One region of the Bradyrhizobium sp. CCBAU 45394 genome, then DNA from elsewhere that is predicted to be linked to it. Evidence: predicted binding sites of a transcription regulator. Region 1 holds the regulator's gene; each other region holds the start of a gene.
What was found. The regulator HrcA, encoded in region 1, represses chaperone genes, less so after heat shock. The targets are predictions, from matches to a motif close to GTTAGCACTCNCNNNNNGNGAGTGCTAAC.
Positions count from the first base shown of each region.

Region 2: the regulator HrcA is predicted to act here: its motif matches at 3,366-3,394, upstream of WN73_RS05175 (co-chaperone GroES).
Region 3: the regulator HrcA is predicted to act here: its motif matches at 1,973-2,001, upstream of WN73_RS24860 (co-chaperone GroES).
Region 4: the regulator HrcA is predicted to act here: its motif matches at 1,256-1,284, upstream of WN73_RS16705 (co-chaperone GroES).

Region 1 covers NZ_LBIX01000171.1:189,333-193,860, reverse strand. Annotated here, with positions in the region: gene hemW (radical SAM family heme chaperone HemW) at 1-785, opposite strand, end outside; gene rdgB (RdgB/HAM1 family non-canonical purine NTP pyrophosphatase) at 772-1,407, opposite strand; gene rph (ribonuclease PH) at 1,419-2,132, opposite strand; gene hrcA (heat-inducible transcriptional repressor HrcA) at 2,308-3,396, shown strand; gene grpE (nucleotide exchange factor GrpE) at 3,494-4,111, shown strand; gene pncA (bifunctional nicotinamidase/pyrazinamidase) at 4,212-4,528, opposite strand, start outside.
Region 2 covers NZ_LBIX01000008.1:193,425-197,952, forward strand. Annotated here, with positions in the region: gene WN73_RS05160 (cupin domain-containing protein) at 1-417, opposite strand, end outside; gene WN73_RS05165 (O-linked N-acetylglucosamine transferase, SPINDLY family protein) at 635-2,761, shown strand; gene WN73_RS05170 (usg protein) at 2,770-3,057, opposite strand; gene WN73_RS05175 (co-chaperone GroES) at 3,437-3,751, shown strand; gene groL (chaperonin GroEL) at 3,794-4,528, shown strand, end outside.
Region 3 covers NZ_LBIX01000167.1:161,361-165,888, forward strand. Annotated here, with positions in the region: gene WN73_RS24850 (protein phosphatase CheZ) at 287-1,069, shown strand; gene WN73_RS24855 (hypothetical protein) at 1,256-1,777, opposite strand; gene WN73_RS24860 (co-chaperone GroES) at 2,093-2,389, shown strand; gene groL (chaperonin GroEL) at 2,555-4,186, shown strand; gene WN73_RS24870 (hypothetical protein) at 4,420-4,528, shown strand, end outside.
Region 4 covers NZ_LBIX01000154.1:14,112-18,639, reverse strand. Annotated here, with positions in the region: partial or broken gene pdxR (MocR-like pyridoxine biosynthesis transcription factor PdxR) at 1-763, shown strand, start outside; gene WN73_RS16705 (co-chaperone GroES) at 1,316-1,630, shown strand; gene groL (chaperonin GroEL) at 1,702-3,354, shown strand; gene WN73_RS16695 (hypothetical protein) at 3,952-4,257, shown strand; gene WN73_RS16690 (ABC transporter permease) at 4,521-4,528, opposite strand, start outside.

The sequences.
Region 1 (4,528 bases):
TCGCCGCGCCAGTAGACCAGATTGTGCCGGCATTCGGCGCCGCGCCGCGCGTGATTGGAGATCTCGTAAGCGGGCAGGCCGAGCTTGTCGCAGGTTTCCTGCGTGACGTCGTAGAGCGCGCGCGCGACCGCCTCGTCCGGCGTCTTCAATTTGCCGGCCTGGTGCAGGCCGAAAAACGGCGTGCCCTCCTCGATCGTCAATTGATAGAGCGACAGATGCTCGGCCGCCTCCGCGATCGCAAGACGCAGTTCATCGGCCCACATCGCCGGCGTCTGGTCGGGGCGGGCGTAGATCAGGTCGAACGAATAACGCTCGAACGAGCGGCGCGCGATGGCGACCGCGTCCAGCGCTTCGCGCGCGCTGTGCATGCGGCCGAGCGCCTTCAGCGAAGCATCGTCGAGCGCCTGCACGCCGAGCGAGACGCGGTTGACGCCGGCGGCGCGATAGCCGGCGAAGCGCGTGGCCTCGACGCTGGTCGGGTTCGCTTCCAGCGTGACTTCGACATCACGAGCGACCTGCCAGTGCTTGCCGATCGAATCGAGCACGGCGCCGACGGTCGCGGGCTGCATCAGCGACGGCGTGCCGCCGCCGAGGAAGATCGAGGTGACCTCGCGGCCGGGCGCGCGCTGCGCGGTCGTTTCGATCTCGCGCGCGAAGGCGGAGGCGAAGCGTGCTTCGTCGATTGCGGCATGGCGGACATGGCTGTTGAAGTCGCAATAGGGGCACTTCGACAGGCAGAACGGCCAGTGCACGTAGACGCCGAAGGCTTCGTTAGCGCGGCTCAAGGCAGATCTCCGCCAGTTTCACGAAGGCGCGGGCACGGTGCGACAGGGCAAGGCCGAGCGGCGGCAGGCCGTGCTTCTCGATGCTGGTCATCTCGCCGAAGGTGCGCGTGTGCCCGTCGGGCCGAAACATCGGATCATAGCCGAAGCCGGCGGTGCCGCGCGGCGGCCAGACCAGCGTGCCGTCGACGCGCGCCTCGACCTCTTCGAGATGATCGTCGGGCCAGGCGACGCAGAGCGCGGAGACGAAGTGCGCCTTGCGCTTGTCGGGCGCGGTCGCGCCGCGCTCCTGCAACAGGCGCTCGATCCGCGTCATCGCCGCGGTGAAGTCCTTGGTCGGTCCGGCCCAGCGCGCACTGTAGATGCCGGGCGCGCCGTCGAGCGCGTCGACCACGATGCCGGAATCATCGGCGAAGGACGGAAGCTTGGACGCGTGCGCGGCCGCGATCGCCTTGATCGCGGCGTTGCTGCGAAAATCGTTGCCGGTCTCGTCCGGCTCGGAAAGGCCGAGCTCGCCGGCCGACACCGCCTCGATGCCGTAAGGCGCCAAAAGCTCCTTCATCTCGGCGAGCTTGCCGGGATTGTGGGTGGCGATGACGAGCTTTCCGGTGATTCGGCGGTGCATGGGCCTATTGACTACGCGACGGCCAGTTTCTGCAAGTCCACGAGGCGCGCGATACCCTTCTGGGCCAGCGCCATCAGCGCCAGGAGCTCGTCTTGTGTGAACGGTTCGCGTTCCGCGGTGCCCTGCACCTCGATGATGCGGCCATCGCCGGTCATGACGAAATTGGCGTCGGTCTGGGCTTCCGAATCCTCGGCATAGTCGAGGTCGAGCACGGGCGTGCCGTTGTAGATGCCGCAGGAGATCGCGGCGACGTTGTCGCGCAGCACGTTGGCCTTGACCATGTTGCGCGCCTTCATCCAGTTGACGCAATCGGCGAGCGCGACCCAGGCGCCGGTGATCGAGGCCGTGCGCGTGCCGCCGTCGGCCTGGAGCACGTCGCAATCGACCGTGATCTGGCGCTCGCCGAGCGCTTCGAGATTGATGATGGTGCGAAGGGAGCGGCCAATCAGGCGCTGGATCTCGACGGTGCGGCCGCTCTGCTTGCCGGCGGAGGCCTCGCGGCGGGTGCGTTCCGAGGTCGCGCGCGGCAGCATGCCGTATTCCGCGGTGACCCAGCCGCGGCCCTGGCCCTTCAGCCACGGCGGCAGGCGGTCCTCCAGCGTGGCGGTGACCAGCACATGGGTGTCGCCGAATTTCACCAGGCAGGAGCCTTCCGCATATTTGACCACGCCGCGCTCCAGCGTCACGGGGCGCAATTCGTCGGGCGCACGGCGGCTTGGCCGCATGGGAAATCCTCCAAAACTCACGGGAATAGGCTGTTCGCGGTGCTTGTAGGTGGGGTGAGGGTGAGCGGCAAGGCCTTTTCGGTCCCCAAGCAACTTGTCGAGCAAGTGCAAAACCACGCTTGTCAGGGACCTCCCGGATGGCCAAATTGTAAGCATCTGAGAGGAGTTGCTGTCTGTGGCCCATCACGATCCGATCCATCTGATCGCGCCGCGCGCAGGGCTCGCCCAGCTGAATGAGCGGTCCCGCGACATCTTTCGTCAAATTGTCGAAAGCTATCTCGCAACCGGCGAGCCGGTGGGCTCACGCAATATTTCACGGCTGATCGCGATGCCGCTGTCGCCGGCCTCGGTTCGCAACGTCATGGCCGATCTGGAACAGCTTGGCCTGATCTATGCCCCGCATACGTCCGCCGGCCGGCTGCCGACGGAACTCGGCCTGCGCTTCTTCGTCGACGCCTTGATGCAGGTGGGCGACCTCAATGACGCTGAGCGGCAGTCGATCCAGAGCCAGCTCACCTCCGTCGGTCAGGCGCAGTCGGTCGAGGCGGCGCTGGACCAGGCGCTGACGCGGCTGTCGGGCCTGACCCGCGCCGCCGCGGTGGTGCTGACGCCGAAATCCAACGCGCGGCTGAAACACATCGAATTCGTCCGGCTGGAACCGGAAAAAGCGCTGGTGATCCTGGTCGGCGAGGACGGCCAGGTCGAAAACCGCGTGCTGACGCTGCCACCCGGAGTTCCCTCCTCGGCGATCACCGAGGCCGGCAATTTCCTCAATTCGCGGATTCGCGGCCGGACCCTGGCCGAAGCGCGGCTCGAGCTCGAAACCGCGCTCGGGGAGGCCCGTGCCGAGCTCGATCAGCTGACGCAGAAGGTGATTTCGGCCGGGATCGCCAGCTGGTCCGGCGGCGAGAACGAGGACCGCCAGCTCATCGTCCGCGGCCACGCCAATCTGCTGGAAGATTTGCACGCGCTGGAGGATCTGGAGCGGGTCCGCCTCTTGTTCGACGACCTCGAGACCAAGCGCGGCGTCATCGACCTGCTCGGCCGGGCCGAGACCGCGGAAGGCGTGAGGATTTTCATCGGTTCGGAGAACAAGCTGTTTTCCTTGTCGGGCTCCTCGACCATCATCTCGCCGTATCGGGATGCCGCCGGCCACATCGTCGGCGTTCTGGGTGTGATCGGGCCGACACGGCTGAATTATGCCCGTGTGATCCCGACCGTGGACTACGCCGCCCGGATCGTCAGCCGCCTTCTGGGGGGCTGACCGGCGGCTGAGGCGATCACGGGCGCTTGATTTTCGGCGTCCGAAGCACGATATCCGGGCCAGAAAAATCCCTGAGACAAATTCGAAAAGAGAGCCGATGACCGATCGAGACCGGCAACCCGAAGACACGACCGCGCCGACCGGCGAGCCCGTGGTGTCGAAGCCCTACATCATGCCCGACGATCCCGAGCCGGGCTCGGTCGAGCTGTTGCAGAAGGAAGCCGCCGAGGCGCGCGACCGTATGCTGCGGACGCTGGCGGAGATGGAAAATCTGCGCAAGCGCACCACCAAGGAGGTCGCCGACGCCCGTCTCTACGGCATCACCGGCTTTGCCCGCGACGTGCTCGACATCGCCGACAATCTCCAGCGCGCGCTCGACGCGGTTCCCGCCGAGGCCCGCGCCGCGGCCGATCCCGGCCTGACCTCGCTGATCGAGGGCGTCGAGCTCACCGAGCGCTCGCTGCTCAACGCGCTGGAAAAGCACGGCGTGAAGAAGTTCGATCCGCAGGGTCAGAAGTTCGACCCGAACTTCCAGCAGGCGATGTTCGAAGTGCCTGATGCGTCGGTGCCCGCCGGTACGGTCGTGCAGGTCATGCAGGCCGGCTACACCATCGGCGAGCGCGTGCTGCGTCCGGCCCTCGTTGGGGTCGCCAAGGGCGGCGCGAAGGCTGCGTCCGCCGCCAACACCAACGAGCCGAACAGCGCGGCGAACTGAGTTCTGACGTCATTCCGGGGCGATGCGAAGCATCGAACCCGGAATCTCGAGATTCCGGGTTCGGCTCTTCGAGCCGCCCCGGAACGACTGATGGCTGGTCTTACGCGCTCGCCGCGATATCCGCAGACTGAATCCGCTTCACGCCGGCCTTGGCCATGTCGGCCCAGGCTTTTGCCAGCGAGCCCTGCGTGTCGATGCCGCGGCAGGCGTCTTCCACGACATAGACTTCGAAGCCCGCCTTGCGCGCGTCGAGCGCGGTCCAGGCGACGCAGAAATCTGTCGCGAGGCCAGCGACGAAGACGCGCTTGATCTTGCGGCCCTTCAAATAGCCGGCGAGGCCGGTCGAGGTCTTGCCGTCGGCTTCGAGGAAGGCCGAGTAGCTGTCGACGTCCTTGTGAAAACCCTTGCGGATGATGA
Region 2 (4,528 bases), on a different contig from region 1:
GGCGCTGCCTTCCTTCATCAGCGTCTCGCCCTCGCCCTCCATGTAGGTCTTCACCCAGCCCTTGAGCACGTAGACCATCTGGAATTCGACGTCGTGGAAGTGAAGCTTCGAGACTTCTGCGGGATTGCAGGGGCCCTGCAGCCGGATCACGTGCGCTTGCGCGAGGCCGTGGCTTGCTTCGGCGATACCGAGGTCGCGGTACTTCGCGTAGGCGCGCAGGCCATCGGCCTTGAAGTCTTCCTCGCGGTGATGACTGATCGCGATGCGCTGCTTCGGACGTACGGGCTTCTTCGGAGAGGCTGTGCGCGCCTTCGCCTTGACCGCCTTGCGTGCCGAGGATCGCGCCGCGGCCTTGGTGCCGCTCCGCTTCTTCACCGCGGTCTTGCTTGCGGGTCTTGATGCCTTTTGCTTGGCCATTGTCTGCCTCCCTGATCTCAGCCGCGCCCGCCGGATGGGTGCAACCGGACGGCAGATTAGCCAGTCCTGGACGAGGCAGCAATTGCAGGGCTTGGATCAGCAGCGCGATAATGGGATCGTTCGTAGCTTGTCCGAAGCTGTCGTCGCGAACGGCCGTCGTCTCGTATTCGTTCCCTCGCCGATTTAATCTCGCTGGGAGATTCTGGGGGATTGATTCATGAGCAACAGCGTAGGTCAGCGTGCATTTCAAAATGCCCGGCTTCAGAAGCGGCAGAAAGCCGATGTGCTGCCGTTGCTCGGGCAGGCCCTCCAGTTGCACAAGCAAGGGCTTCTCGCCCAGGCCCAGGCTGCCTACCGCCAGGTTCTGCAGCTGGCGCCCGACCAATTCATCGCGCTGCATATGCTCGGCAGCTTGGAGTCAGATACCAAAAACTATCAGCAGGCCGAAATTCTGCTGAGCCGGGCGGTTGCCGTGGATCCGCGATCTGCCGATGCTCACATGAGCCGAGGCGTCGCGCTGAACGGGCTACGACGTCACGGTGAGGCCTGTGAGAGCTATCGAAGGGCCCTCGCCTTGCGCCCCAACTTCGCCGTAGCCCTGTCCAATCTCGGTAACGCGAGCGTGACCCTCGATCTTCAGGAAGCGCTCGCGTGCTTCGACAAGGCGCTCGCAATCGACGGAAACCTTGCCGAAGCCCACAACGGCCGGGGTTGGGTGCTCTGCCGTCTGCGCAATTATGACGAGGCCATCGCCAGCTTGAACCGTGCGCTAGCGATCAAGCCCGCCTATGCCTCGGCGCTGGCGAACCGCGCCCTCGCTTTGCAGGAGCTTCTGCGGATTGACGAAGCCATGGCGGATTGCAATCGGGCAATCGCCGTGGAGCCCAACGATATGAACGGGTGGCTCGGGCGCGCCAGTGTCTGGCTCCAGGTCCAGCACATGGCCGAAGCGCTGCACGATAGCGAGAAAGCGATCGCTGTCGATCCCGATGCTGTTCAAGCTCACCTGGTACGGGGCATTTGTCTTGCCGCACTTGGGCGGGTCGACGAAGCCCTGGCCAGTTACGACAGAGCCCTTGAAATCGAGCCTGACTTCCCGAGCGCGATCTCCAACAAGATTTTCACGCTCGATTTCGCGGCGGATGCCAGCGTCGAGCAGCATCAGCGAGCGCGGCAAGTCTGGTGGGAGCGGATCGGCGCGAAGTTCGCCTCAGAAGCGGCGAGACCGCACGACAACAGCCGCGATCCGGATCGCCCCCTGGTGCTCGGCTATGTCTCGTCGGATTTCAACGCGCATTCGGCCGCGTTCATATTCAAGCCGGTCCTGCAATACCGTGACCGGGCACAATTCGAGATCGTGTGCTACTCTTGTTCGTCGAAAGTGGATGCGGCGACCGACGAATTTCAAAAGATCGCCGATCGCTGGCGCGACGCCTCGCAATGGAGCGACGATCGCCTCGCCGCCGAGATCCGCGCCGATGGCGTCGATATCCTGATCGATCTATCCGGCCACACCAAAGGAAACCGCCTCGGCGTGTTTGCGCGCAAGCCGGCGCCGATCCAGGCCCATGGCTGGGGTCACGGCACCGGCACCGGGCTGCCGACGATCGATTATCTGTTCTCCGACCCGGTCGCGATTCCTGCCGCGGTCCGGCATCTGTTTGCGGAAACCGTTGTCGACCTGCCGTGCTTTGTGACGCTGGAGCCGCTGCCGATCGAGCTTGCGCGGGCCTCAACGCCGGCGATCTCGAACGGCTTCGTCACATTCGGTGTCTTCAACCGCATCAGCAAGATTTCGGACCAGGCCGCGCAGGCCTGGTCCCGGATTCTCGAGCGGGTGCCGGGGTCACGACTGCTGATCAAGGATGTTGCGCTGGACGATCAACTGGTCCGCGACAATCTGCTGGCGAGGCTTGCAACTTGCGGAGTGCCGGCCGAACGCGTCGATCTGCTCGGAACCACCTTGCGAGTCGATCATCTGGCATCGTTCAATCGCGTCGATATTGCCCTCGACCCGTTCCCGCAGAATGGCGGCGTCAGCACGTTGGAAGCCTTGCAGATGGGCGTGCCCGTGGTGGCGAAGCTCGGGAACAGTCTGCCCAGCCGTGCCGCCGGCTCCATCCTCACCGCGCTTGGCCTGCCGGACTGGGTTACGGACAGCGAGGAGGCATATGTCGACATCGCGGTGAGCCGCGCGACTGAGATCGACGACCTCGACAAATTGCGCCGCGAGTTGCCCGGACAGGTCAGGGCTGCGCCCGCCTGCAACCCGGTCGCCTACGCGCAAGCGGCGGACGAGGCCTATCGCGCGATGTGGAAGCGCTATTGCAGCAGCGACGCCTGATCGCTGCGTCAATGCAGCCTGAACACGCCGTCCACCGCACGTAGCTCGGCCGGCTTGATCAGCTTGGAATGCGCGACGGTGACCGAATAGAGGGGACCGTCGAGCTTTTGCTGCCAGAACGCCAGGAAATCGGTCAGCGCCGGGAATTTCGGGAAGAGATCGTAGTTCTGCCAGACATAGGTCTGAAGCAGCGAAGGATGATCCGGCATCCGATAGAGAATTTCAGCCGTCGTCAGCCCGTAACCCAGCACCTGTTTCCGGAAGTCGTCGGAAACAACCCCAACCCGCGAGACCATGCCAACCTCCTTTGCAGGAGCGCATTCAGGGGGTGGCTTGATCCGGTACGCTGCTTACGAGCCACCCGGTGGAGATGCGCTCACATGAGAGAAATGTGACGCAAACTGACAACCCATCTCAAGCCCAAAAGTTTAACAAGCTGTTGAAATTCAATGCGTTAGCAGCAGAGACGGCTCCGTGCTAATACGGTCCGGCGGACGGTTAACGATGGGAAAGAGATTCTGGCAGCCGGGCCTTCCGAGTGCTTATTTTTCTGCTAGAAGCCCTTGCCCCCGCAAAATTCCTGTCCTATTTCAGCCTCACCCGTGCTAGCACTCGCGGGCACAGACTGCTAACAATCTGAAATCATCAACCCGAGCAATTGCTTAGGAGGACTGCATGAAATTCCGTCCGCTTCACGACCGCGTCGTGGTCAAGCGCATCGACGCAGAAGAGAAGACCGCTGGCGGCATCATCATTCCCGACACTGCCAAGGAAAAGCCCTCCCAGGGCGAAGTCGTCGCCGTCGGCCCCGGTGGCCGCGACGAAGCCGGCAAGCTGATCCCGATCGACCTGAAGGTCGGCGACCGCGTGCTGTTCGGCAAGTGGTCCGGCACCGAGGTCAAGATCGACAGCGTCGATCTCTTGATCATGAAGGAAAGCGACATCATGGGCGTCCTCGACGTCCCCGCTTCCAAGAAGAAGGCGGCCTAAGAGCCCCCTCTCGCCCCCAGCCAACCTCAAGGAAAAATCCAGATGGCAGCTAAAGAAGTCAAATTCTCGGTTGATGCGCGCGACAAGATGCTGCGCGGCGTCGACATTCTCGCCAACGCGGTGAAGGTCACGCTCGGTCCGAAGGGCCGCAACGTCGTGCTCGACAAGTCGTTCGGCGCTCCCCGCATCACCAAGGACGGCGTCACCGTCGCCAAGGAGATCGAGCTCGAGGACAAGTTCGAGAACATGGGCGCGCAGATGGTGCGCGAAGTCGCCTCCAAGTCCGCTGATGCGGCCGGCGACGGCACCACCACCGCGACCGTGCTCGCCCAGGCGATCGTGCGCGAAGGCGCCAAGTCGGTTGCCGCCGGCATGAACCCGATGGACCTCAAGCGCGGTATCGACCTCGCGGTCGAAGCCGTCGTTGCGGACCTCGTCAAAAACTCCAAGAAGGTCACCTCGAACGACGAGATCGCCCAGGTCGGCACCATCTCGGCCAACGGCGACGCGGAGATCGGCAAGTTCCTGGCCGACGCCATGAAGAAGGTCGGCAACGAGGGTGTCATCACCGTCGAGGAAGCCAAGTCGCTCGAGACCGAGCTCGACGTCGTCGAGGGTATGCAGTTCGACCGCGGCTACATCTCGCCCTACTTCGTCACCAACGCCGACAAGATGCGCGTTGAGATGGACGACGCCTACATCCTCATCAACGAGAAGAAGCTCTCCTCGCTGAACGAGCTGCTGCCGCTGCTCGAGGCCGTGGTGCAGACCGGCAAG
Region 3 (4,528 bases), on a different contig from region 1:
TCACATGCGTCGTGCAGAGCTGATGGCTGATCGGCGTCCGCGACGTGGTCAATAAAGAGCAAAAGGCGTTTCGTTTGGTAAACGGAAACGCCGTTTTGATTCACCACGTCGCGAGCGAGAGCCCAATTTGGCGATCAGCGTTTATTTTCGATGAACGCCTCATGCTCATGGTTAATCGCTTCTTCTCGCGTCGTCGCGCGCGGCCGCGCAACAGTTCCGGTCGTGAACCTCGTGTTAAATTGCTTCTGCCTACAAAGACGCGTGAGTGAGGTGGGGGGAGTTTCTGATGGCTATTCACCGCAAACGTTTTCGTGTCGAAGAGGCTATTGTCGGCGAGATGCCCAGCCCCGAAATGATTGAGGAGGCTGCGCCGATGCATAGCGAGATCATGGCGGAGCTGCGCGCGATCCGCGCACAGATGGCGAAGGGCACCGCTGCCCCGCTGTCCGCCAGCGCGGCGATGGCGGCGATCGACGCTTCCACGGCCCATGAGCTTGCCGAGACGCGCACCATGCTCGACACCTACCGGGCGCAGATCGAGCAGTGCGAGAAGCTGAAGGTCGAGCTCGACCTCATCCACGACGCCATCGACCGCACCAAGCGCGAAATCGCGACGCTGCACGGCAAGAGCTTCGACGGCGGCGAGATGGCCAAGGTCAATGGCGAACTCGGCGCGGTCGTCGGCGGCACCGAACAGGCGACCCAGCAGATCCTGGAAGCCGCCGAGTCGATCGACCAGGCGGCCAGCGCGATGTCCAAGGTGCAATCGGCCGACCAGCAGAAGCGGCTCGCCGACGACATCCAGGAACGCGTCATCTCGATCTTCGAGGCCTGCAACTTCCAGGACCTGACCGGCCAGCGCATCAGCAAGGTCATGACCACGATGAAGTTCATCGAGCAGCACATCAACGCGATGATGGAGATCTGGGGCGGCGTCGACGCGATCAAGGCCCATGTGCCGGCGCCGGCCGACACCCGCAGCGAGGACGAAAAACTCCTCAACGGTCCGAAGCTCGCCGGCGACGTCGGCCACGCCTCGCAGGACGACATCGACGCGCTGTTCGACTGAACGGACGCGGCATAGAGAAGAAGCAAAACGCCGGCGCGAGCCGGCGTTTTTGTTTTTGGGATTTATCTCACGCTGTCATTCCGGGGCGGCCCGCAGGACCGAACCCGGAATCTCGAGATTCTCAGGTGCGCAATTGCGCACCATAGTTCGATACTTTCGCATCGCCCCGGAATGACGGGAAGAACATCACGCCCTCGGGGCGCAGCGGACGTAGACCATGTTGCCGTAGCGGGTGGCGGCGTCCTTGTCGATGAAGCGGGTGATCAGGACGCGACCGTCGAAGGACACGATCTCGCGGTCCTGCTCGCCGGGGGTCGGACCGGCCGGCCCGATATAGTTCTTGCCGCTGGGCGAGCCCTTCAGCCGCAATTCCTGCGGTGTCGCCTGGTCGGCCAGATGCATGACCACGCCGCCGGAGGTGCCGGCGCCGATCACGTAAGGATTCTTGCACTGGGACCGCGCGGCGGCCTCGGTGCGGGCGCGGTCGGCCGGGTTCTGGAACGAGGCGAGACCCCAGCGGCCGACGATCTCGTCGGCGCGGATGCTCGCCGGCATTTCCGGGCCGGTACCGGGCTCTGCCTCGGGCGGCGGGGACGAAGACGAGAAGGACGGCAGGCTCATGCCGCCGCCGCAGGCGCCAAGCAGCAACGCCAGGCCAGATGCGGCTGCCAGATTGGCAACCTTGCGCGCGCGAGCTGAACTGATCATGGCATTCCCCCGAACAAGACCATGGCCGCACCCCTCCTGCAGCCAAGCGCAAAACCGCCACCGGAGCAATGACGTCGTTTGATACGCCGGCGCCCCGAACACGTTTCCAATGCCACCATCCTATATCCGCCTCACCAATCGCTTAACCACCTTTGCTTGACAGGATCGCGGCCAAGCCATATTTCCGGGCGCACTATTAGCACTCGGAAAGCCCGATTGCTAAGCGCGCCGTTCGATCCTCGGGACGAGGGTGGACGGAAGCGCCGCCCCACCCACTTCCACTACTTCCGAAGCGAGCCTCCAAAGGGAAACGTCATGGCTAAATCCAAATTTCGTCCGCTGCATGACCGTGTCGTGGTCAAACGTATCGACGCCGAGGAAAAGACCAAGGGCGGCATCATCATTCCGGACACCGCCAAGGAAAAGCCCTCCCAGGGCGAGGTCGTCGCCGTCGGCCCCGGCGGCCGTGACGAGACCGGCAAGCTGATCCCGATCGACCTCAAGGTCGGAGACCGCGTGCTGTTCGGCAAGTGGTCGGGCACCGAGGTCAAGATCGACAACGAAGAGCTCCTGATCATGAAGGAGTCGGACATCATGGGCGTGATGGCCTAAGGCCATCAGCCTGAACGGCCGCTGAATGTCATGCCCGGATCGCATGATCCGGGCATCCATCCTTCCGCCGGGTTCGACCTGCGGATCACGGAATCGATGCGGCCGGCAAAGCGGCAAGACGCAGCACGAAACAAGACACAGCACGAAACACGAGGGATTGCAGAAATGGCTGCCAAAGACGTCAAGTTTTCCGGAGACGCGCGCGAACGCATGCTGCGCGGCGTCGACATTCTCGCCAACGCCGTCAAGGTGACGCTCGGCCCGAAGGGCCGCAACGTCGTCATCGAAAAGAGCTTCGGCGCGCCTCGCATCACCAAGGACGGCGTCACCGTCGCCAAGGAGATCGAGCTCGAGGACAAGTTCGAGAACATGGGCGCCCAGATGGTGCGTGAGGTCGCTTCCAAGACCAACGACCTCGCCGGCGACGGCACCACCACCGCGACCGTGCTGGCCCAGGCCATCGTGCGCGAAGGCGCCAAGGCGGTTGCCGCCGGCATGAACCCGATGGACCTCAAGCGCGGCATCGACATCGCAGTTGCGGCCGTCATCAAGGACATCGAGAAGCGCGCCAAGCCGGTCGCTTCCTCCTCCGAGGTCGCCCAGGTCGGCACCATCTCGGCCAACGGCGATGCCGCCATCGGCAAGATGATCGCGCAGGCGATGCAGAAGGTCGGTAACGAGGGCGTCATCACCGTCGAGGAGAACAAGTCGCTCGACACCGAGGTCGACATCGTCGAGGGCATGAAGTTCGACCGCGGCTATCTCAGCCCCTACTTCGTCACCAACGCCGAGAAGATGACCGCCGAGCTCGAGGACGCCTACATCCTCCTGCACGAGAAGAAGCTCTCGGGCCTCCAGGCCATGCTGCCGGTGCTCGAAGCCGTGGTGCAGTCCGGCAAGCCGCTCGTGATCATCGCCGAGGACGTCGAGGGCGAGGCGCTGGCCACCCTGGTCGTCAACCGCCTGCGCGGCGGCCTCAAGGTCGCCGCCGTCAAGGCGCCGGGCTTCGGTGACCGCCGCAAGGCCATGCTCGAGGATCTCGCGATCCTCACCGGCGGCCAGCTCATCTCCGAAGAGCTCGGCATCAAGCTCGAGAACGTCACGGTGAAGATGCTCGGCCGCGCCAAGAAGGTGGTGATCGACAAGGAGAACACCACGATCGTCAACGGTGCCGGCAAGAAGCCCGACATCGAGGCCCGCGTCGGCCAGATCAAGGCGCAAATCGAGGAGACCACCTCGGACTACGACCGCGAGAAGCTCCAGGAGCGCCTCGCCAAGCTCGCCGGCGGCGTCGCGGTGATCCGCGTCGGCGGCGCGACCGAGATCGAGGTCAAGGAGAAGAAGGACCGCGTCGAGGACGCCCTCAACGCCACCCGTGCCGCGGTGCAGGAAGGCATCGTCCCCGGCGGCGGCGTCGCGCTGCTCCGCGCCAAGAAGGCGGTGGGCCGTCTCACCAACGCCAATGACGACGTCCAGGCCGGCATCAACATCGTGCTGAAGGCGCTGGAAGCCCCGATCCGCCAGATCTCCGAGAACGCGGGCGTGGAAGGCTCGATCGTCGTCGGCAAGATCCTGGAGAACAAGTCCGAGACCTTCGGCTTCGACGCCCAGAACGAGGACTATGTCGACATGGTCGAGAAGGGCATCATCGACCCCGCCAAGGTGGTGCGCACCGCGCTCCAGGACGCCTCCTCCGTGGCCGGCCTGCTGGTGACCACCGAAGCCATGGTCGCCGAGGCGCCGAAGAAGGACGCTCCGCCCGCGATGCCAGCCGGCGGCGGCATGGGCGGCTTCTGAGCCCACCGTTCCCCGACAATGTTGCGAAGGCCGCCTCCGGGCGGCCTTCTTTTTTGCCGACCATGGCTCACGCTTTCCGATTCAACCGACGGCCAAAACCCATTACGGTGGCGCCGATTCTAAAGCGCGATGAGGTCGGAACGAGTCGTCATCACGCTTTAGGTTGTTGTTTGAGCATGATCTTTTCGGTCACACTTTTCCGGATCATGCTCCCTTGCTCGAGGATTTTATCGATGCGCGCGCTTCTGGTTTGCTCCACGGCCCTTGTGGCGGCTCTGCTTGCTGTTTCGCCGGAGGTCGCATCCGCCCAGATGAAGCTGTCGCCAAAGGCGACGGTGCCGG
Region 4 (4,528 bases), on a different contig from region 1:
GCTCGCAGGATTGTCGCTCGCCCCAATCCCGGTTGATGCGGACGGCATTGATGTCAGTTATGGCCTGAACCATGAGCCCGATGCGGCGCTGGTTGTTGTAACTCCAGGGCAGCAGGCGCCGCTCGGGTGCACGTTGTCGCTGGAGAGGCGCTTGCGCCTTCTCGACTGGGCCGCTCAGAAAGGGGCGTGGGTGATCGAGGATGACTATCTGAGCGAGCTTCAACTGAAGGGTCGGGCCACACCGGCACTTGCCTCGCTCGATCGCGCCGGGCGCGTCATTCACATCGGATCTTTCAGCAAGACTCTGACCCCCACCCTGCGGCTGGGCTTTCTGGTCGCTTCTCCGTCGCTGACGTCTCAGTTCGCCGAGGTCGCGGCGTGTCTCGCGCCGGCGCCTGGGCCGTCTGTGCAACTCGCGACTGCGAAATTCATGCGTGACGGCCACTATATGCGGCATCTTCGACGTACGAAGCGTGTCTATGCAGCGCGAGGCGACGCGTTGCTAAAGACCCTTCGCCCACGCGCCAAGGACATAACGATCGCTGGATTGGCGGTGCTAATGCAATTGCCGGACGGGACACCAGACCTCTCCATCGCCAGGGAAATGCTGTCGTTCGGATTGGCGCCTGCTCCACTATAGCCCTGGTATGCGGAGGCAGCTTCCGCACGATCCGGTTTGCTGCTAGGCATCGCGACAGCTCCTGACAAGCGTCTCGCGGCGTCTTGCGACCGCTTCCTTGGGATCATCGATCGTCTTATGTGACGAACGCAGAGGCAGGGCGCTCGCGAGGACAACGCTCATAAGGTACGTCGTGGCCTTGCTGGAAGAGTCAAGCAGGGTTTGGCAGCAGGACTGGCGAAGGGAGAGAATCTAGAAAGAAAGTTCCTTTTCCGCTGCATCCCAGGTGCTCTGGGTAGGCGAGAGGGACAAGATTTGCCGGCCTCTCCGCGTACCGCCGCGGGTCTAGACTGCCGTTGGACGCGGCATCATTGTACCCGAACAGGCTAATCCAGACGCGCGCAACCCTGCCCGGCTAGCCATTTGGATGGCAAAGCCAAACAACAACCTGGGCAGACGGTACAAGCCCGCCTAAAGTTTCCTCAGCGGCTTCCTCCGACCAGCCCAGACTTGATTCCAGGGGCTCCTTTAGGTGGCTCTGAATGGGCCCTCCGCGGACCGGTGAGGACGACGGATTTTCGAAATCCTTCGCGGCTTTGTCTTGTTTGCCGACCAAGCCGGCTTATTTTCGGAGCGGTCAGCACTCGCTAGCTTCGACTGCTATTTCAAAAAGCGACTAGAAGATAGGAGGAGAGCATGAAATTCCGTCCGCTTCACGACCGGGTCGTGGTCAAGCGCATCGACGCGGAAGAGAAGACCGCTGGCGGCATCATCATTCCCGACACGGTCAAGGAGAAACCCTCCCAAGGTGAAGTCATCGCCGTTGGCCCCGGCGGTCGTGACGAAGCCGGCAAGCTGATCCCGATCGACGTCCGGGTCGGTGACCGCGTATTGTTCGGCAAGTGGTCCGGCACCGAAGTCAAGATCGACACCCAGGAGCTGTTGATCATGAAGCAGAGCGACATCATGGGCGTTCTCACCGACGTGTCTTCCAAGAAGAAGGCCGCCTAGTCCACCGCTCAAGCGCCTGTCGAGCGCCTCATCAAGGGTGAAACCAAGTCAAAAACTCAGGGAAACCCACTATGTCAGCAAAAGAAGTCAAATTCGGAGTCGATGCCCGCGACCGCATGCTGCGCGGTGTCGACATCCTCCACAATGCGGTAAAAGTGACGCTCGGACCGAAGGGCCGCAACGTCGTCCTCGACAAGTCGTTCGGCGCTCCCCGTATTACCAAGGATGGCGTCACCGTCGCCAAGGAGATCGAGCTCGAGGACAAGTTCGAGAACATGGGCGCCCAGATGGTGCGCGAAGTCGCCTCCAAGTCCGCAGACGCGGCTGGCGACGGCACCACCACCGCGACCGTGCTCGCCGCTGCGATCGTCCGTGAAGGCGCCAAGTCGGTTGCCGCCGGCATGAACCCGATGGATCTGAAGCGCGGTATCGACATGGCTGTGGAAGCCGTGGTCGCCGACCTCGTCAAAAACTCCAAGAAGGTCACCTCGAACGAGGAAATCGCCCAGGTCGGCACGATTTCAGCCAATGGCGATGCGGAGATCGGCAAGTTCATCTCCGACGCCATGAAGAAGGTCGGCAACGAGGGTGTCATCACCGTTGAGGAAGCCAAGTCGCTCGAGACCGAACTCGAAGTTGTCGAGGGCATGCAGTTCGACCGCGGCTATATCTCGCCCTACTTCGTCACCAACGCCGATAAGATGCGCGTTGAAATGGATGATGCCTACGTCCTGATTAATGAGAAAAAGCTATCTCAGTTGAATGAACTACTTCCCTTGTTGGAAGCCGTGGTGCAGAGCGGCAAGCCGCTTGTGATTATCGCCGAAGACGTCGAAGGCGAAGCGCTCGCCACCCTCGTCGTCAACCGTCTCCGCGGCGGCCTGAAGGTCGCGGCCGTCAAGGCTCCGGGCTTCGGCGATCGCCGCAAGGCCATGCTCCAGGACATCGCGATCCTAACCGGCGGCCAGGCGATCTCGGAAGACCTCGGCATCAAGCTCGAGAACGTCACGCTCAATATGCTCGGTCGCGCCAAGAAGGTGATGATCGACAAGGAGAACACCACGATCGTCAACGGCGCCGGCAAGAAGGCCGACATCGAAGCGCGCGTGGCGCAAATCAAGGCGCAGATCGAGGAGACCACCTCGGACTACGACCGTGAGAAGCTGCAGGAGCGTCTTGCCAAGCTCGCGGGCGGCGTCGCGGTGATCCGCGTCGGCGGCGCGACTGAGGTCGAGGTGAAGGAGCGCAAGGATCGCGTCGACGATGCGATGCATGCGACCCGCGCGGCGGTTGAAGAAGGCATCCTGCCAGGCGGCGGCGTTGCGCTACTGCGTGCCTCCGAGCACCTCAAGGGCATTCGCACCAAAAATGACGACCAGAAGACCGGGGTCGAGATCGTGCGCAAGGCGTTGTCCTACCCGGCCCGCCAGATCGCAATCAACGCGGGCGAGGACGGCTCGGTCATCGTCGGCAAGATCCTCGAAAAGGATCAGTACTCGTACGGCTACGACTCGCAGACCGGCGAATACGGCAACCTGGTCTCCAAGGGTATCATCGATCCGACTAAGGTGGTTCGAGTGGCGATCCAGAACGCGGCGTCCGTCGCAGCGCTCCTGATCACCACCGAAGCTATGGTGGCGGAAGTGCCGAAGAAGAACACCGGTGCGGGCGGCATGCCTCCGGGCGGCGGCGGCATGGGTGGCATGGGGGGTATGGACTTCTAAATCCGACATTCAGAGCTCAACAATAAGGCTCGGCAGCGACGCCGAGCCTTTGCTGATTTCCTAGCGGTCAGCCGCGGTCCAACACTTGCGCACCGTATTGCGCGAGCGCGTCGAAGCCTGCGCCGCCGACGAGTTCGAGGGGGAAACCGCCCGGAATCATCCTGAGGAGCCTCCAATCCCGAAAACAGCGACCGACGCTCGCCGCCCAAAATAAAGAGATTGCCAATCATACCAGGACGACGCGCCTCGCGAAGAGTCCAATCGCGGCGATCGTGCACGGGCAGCTTCTCAGCTCTGTGAACCGGTGCGACCGGCCCCGATCCGCCATCTTTTCCCAACCACGTCGCCGTAAGTTCGCTCTTGGACAGACTGCCTCAACGGGTCCGTCTCAAACTAACGATGTTTCATATCTGGCGATTGCCAAGCGGCGCGCCCCGGCAGCCCTTTAGGGTTGAAGGCCACGGGGTATTTTCGCATTTAGGTTGCGATATTTTCCCGGTCCGATGCGACAGGATTCCTTGCGTTGTTGGGACACACAAAGCCAGCTAGTATTCTTCAATTGATTTGCTGAATGCTGTTTCCAGTCGGAGTATTTCCATGGCTAGGCGAGCAGTATCCCGTGATGATTTTAAAGGCTTGTTCGCGCTCTTTGCATTCGCGGCGCAACACAACGAAAACCACCACGGTGCGTCTCGGCTGCTCCACCTGTTCATGTCCAGCCGATATATTCCTGATGACCTTCTCGATCTATGGTCAGAGTGCGCCGAGGCAACTGGTCCTGAAACTATAGGCGAACAACTCTGCCTGCGCGCTCACGCGGTGGCTGACGGCAGTTCGAGCTACGACCATGCCAGCGCATTTCTGCACGCGTTGCTCAAAGCGCTCGATCAAACACAGCACTGAGCCTTCGTCGACCACTTGCTGACCCTGCGCCTTATCGCTCCGAACGACTACACCGTTCACGACGACGGCAGCCGCGTTCGGCCGCATCCGAGATGATCAGTCTGCTTAGCCCCTAGAAGCAGACCAGGTACAGACGGCCCAGTACGGACGCGAAGAGCCACTCCAGACGTCATTGGCATGGCGCAGACCTGATCATCGCCATGTATTGTGCGCGAGCCGAGAGTGGTGCGCCACGGACGTTTAGCTGCGTCGAGCGTTACCGCTTACACGG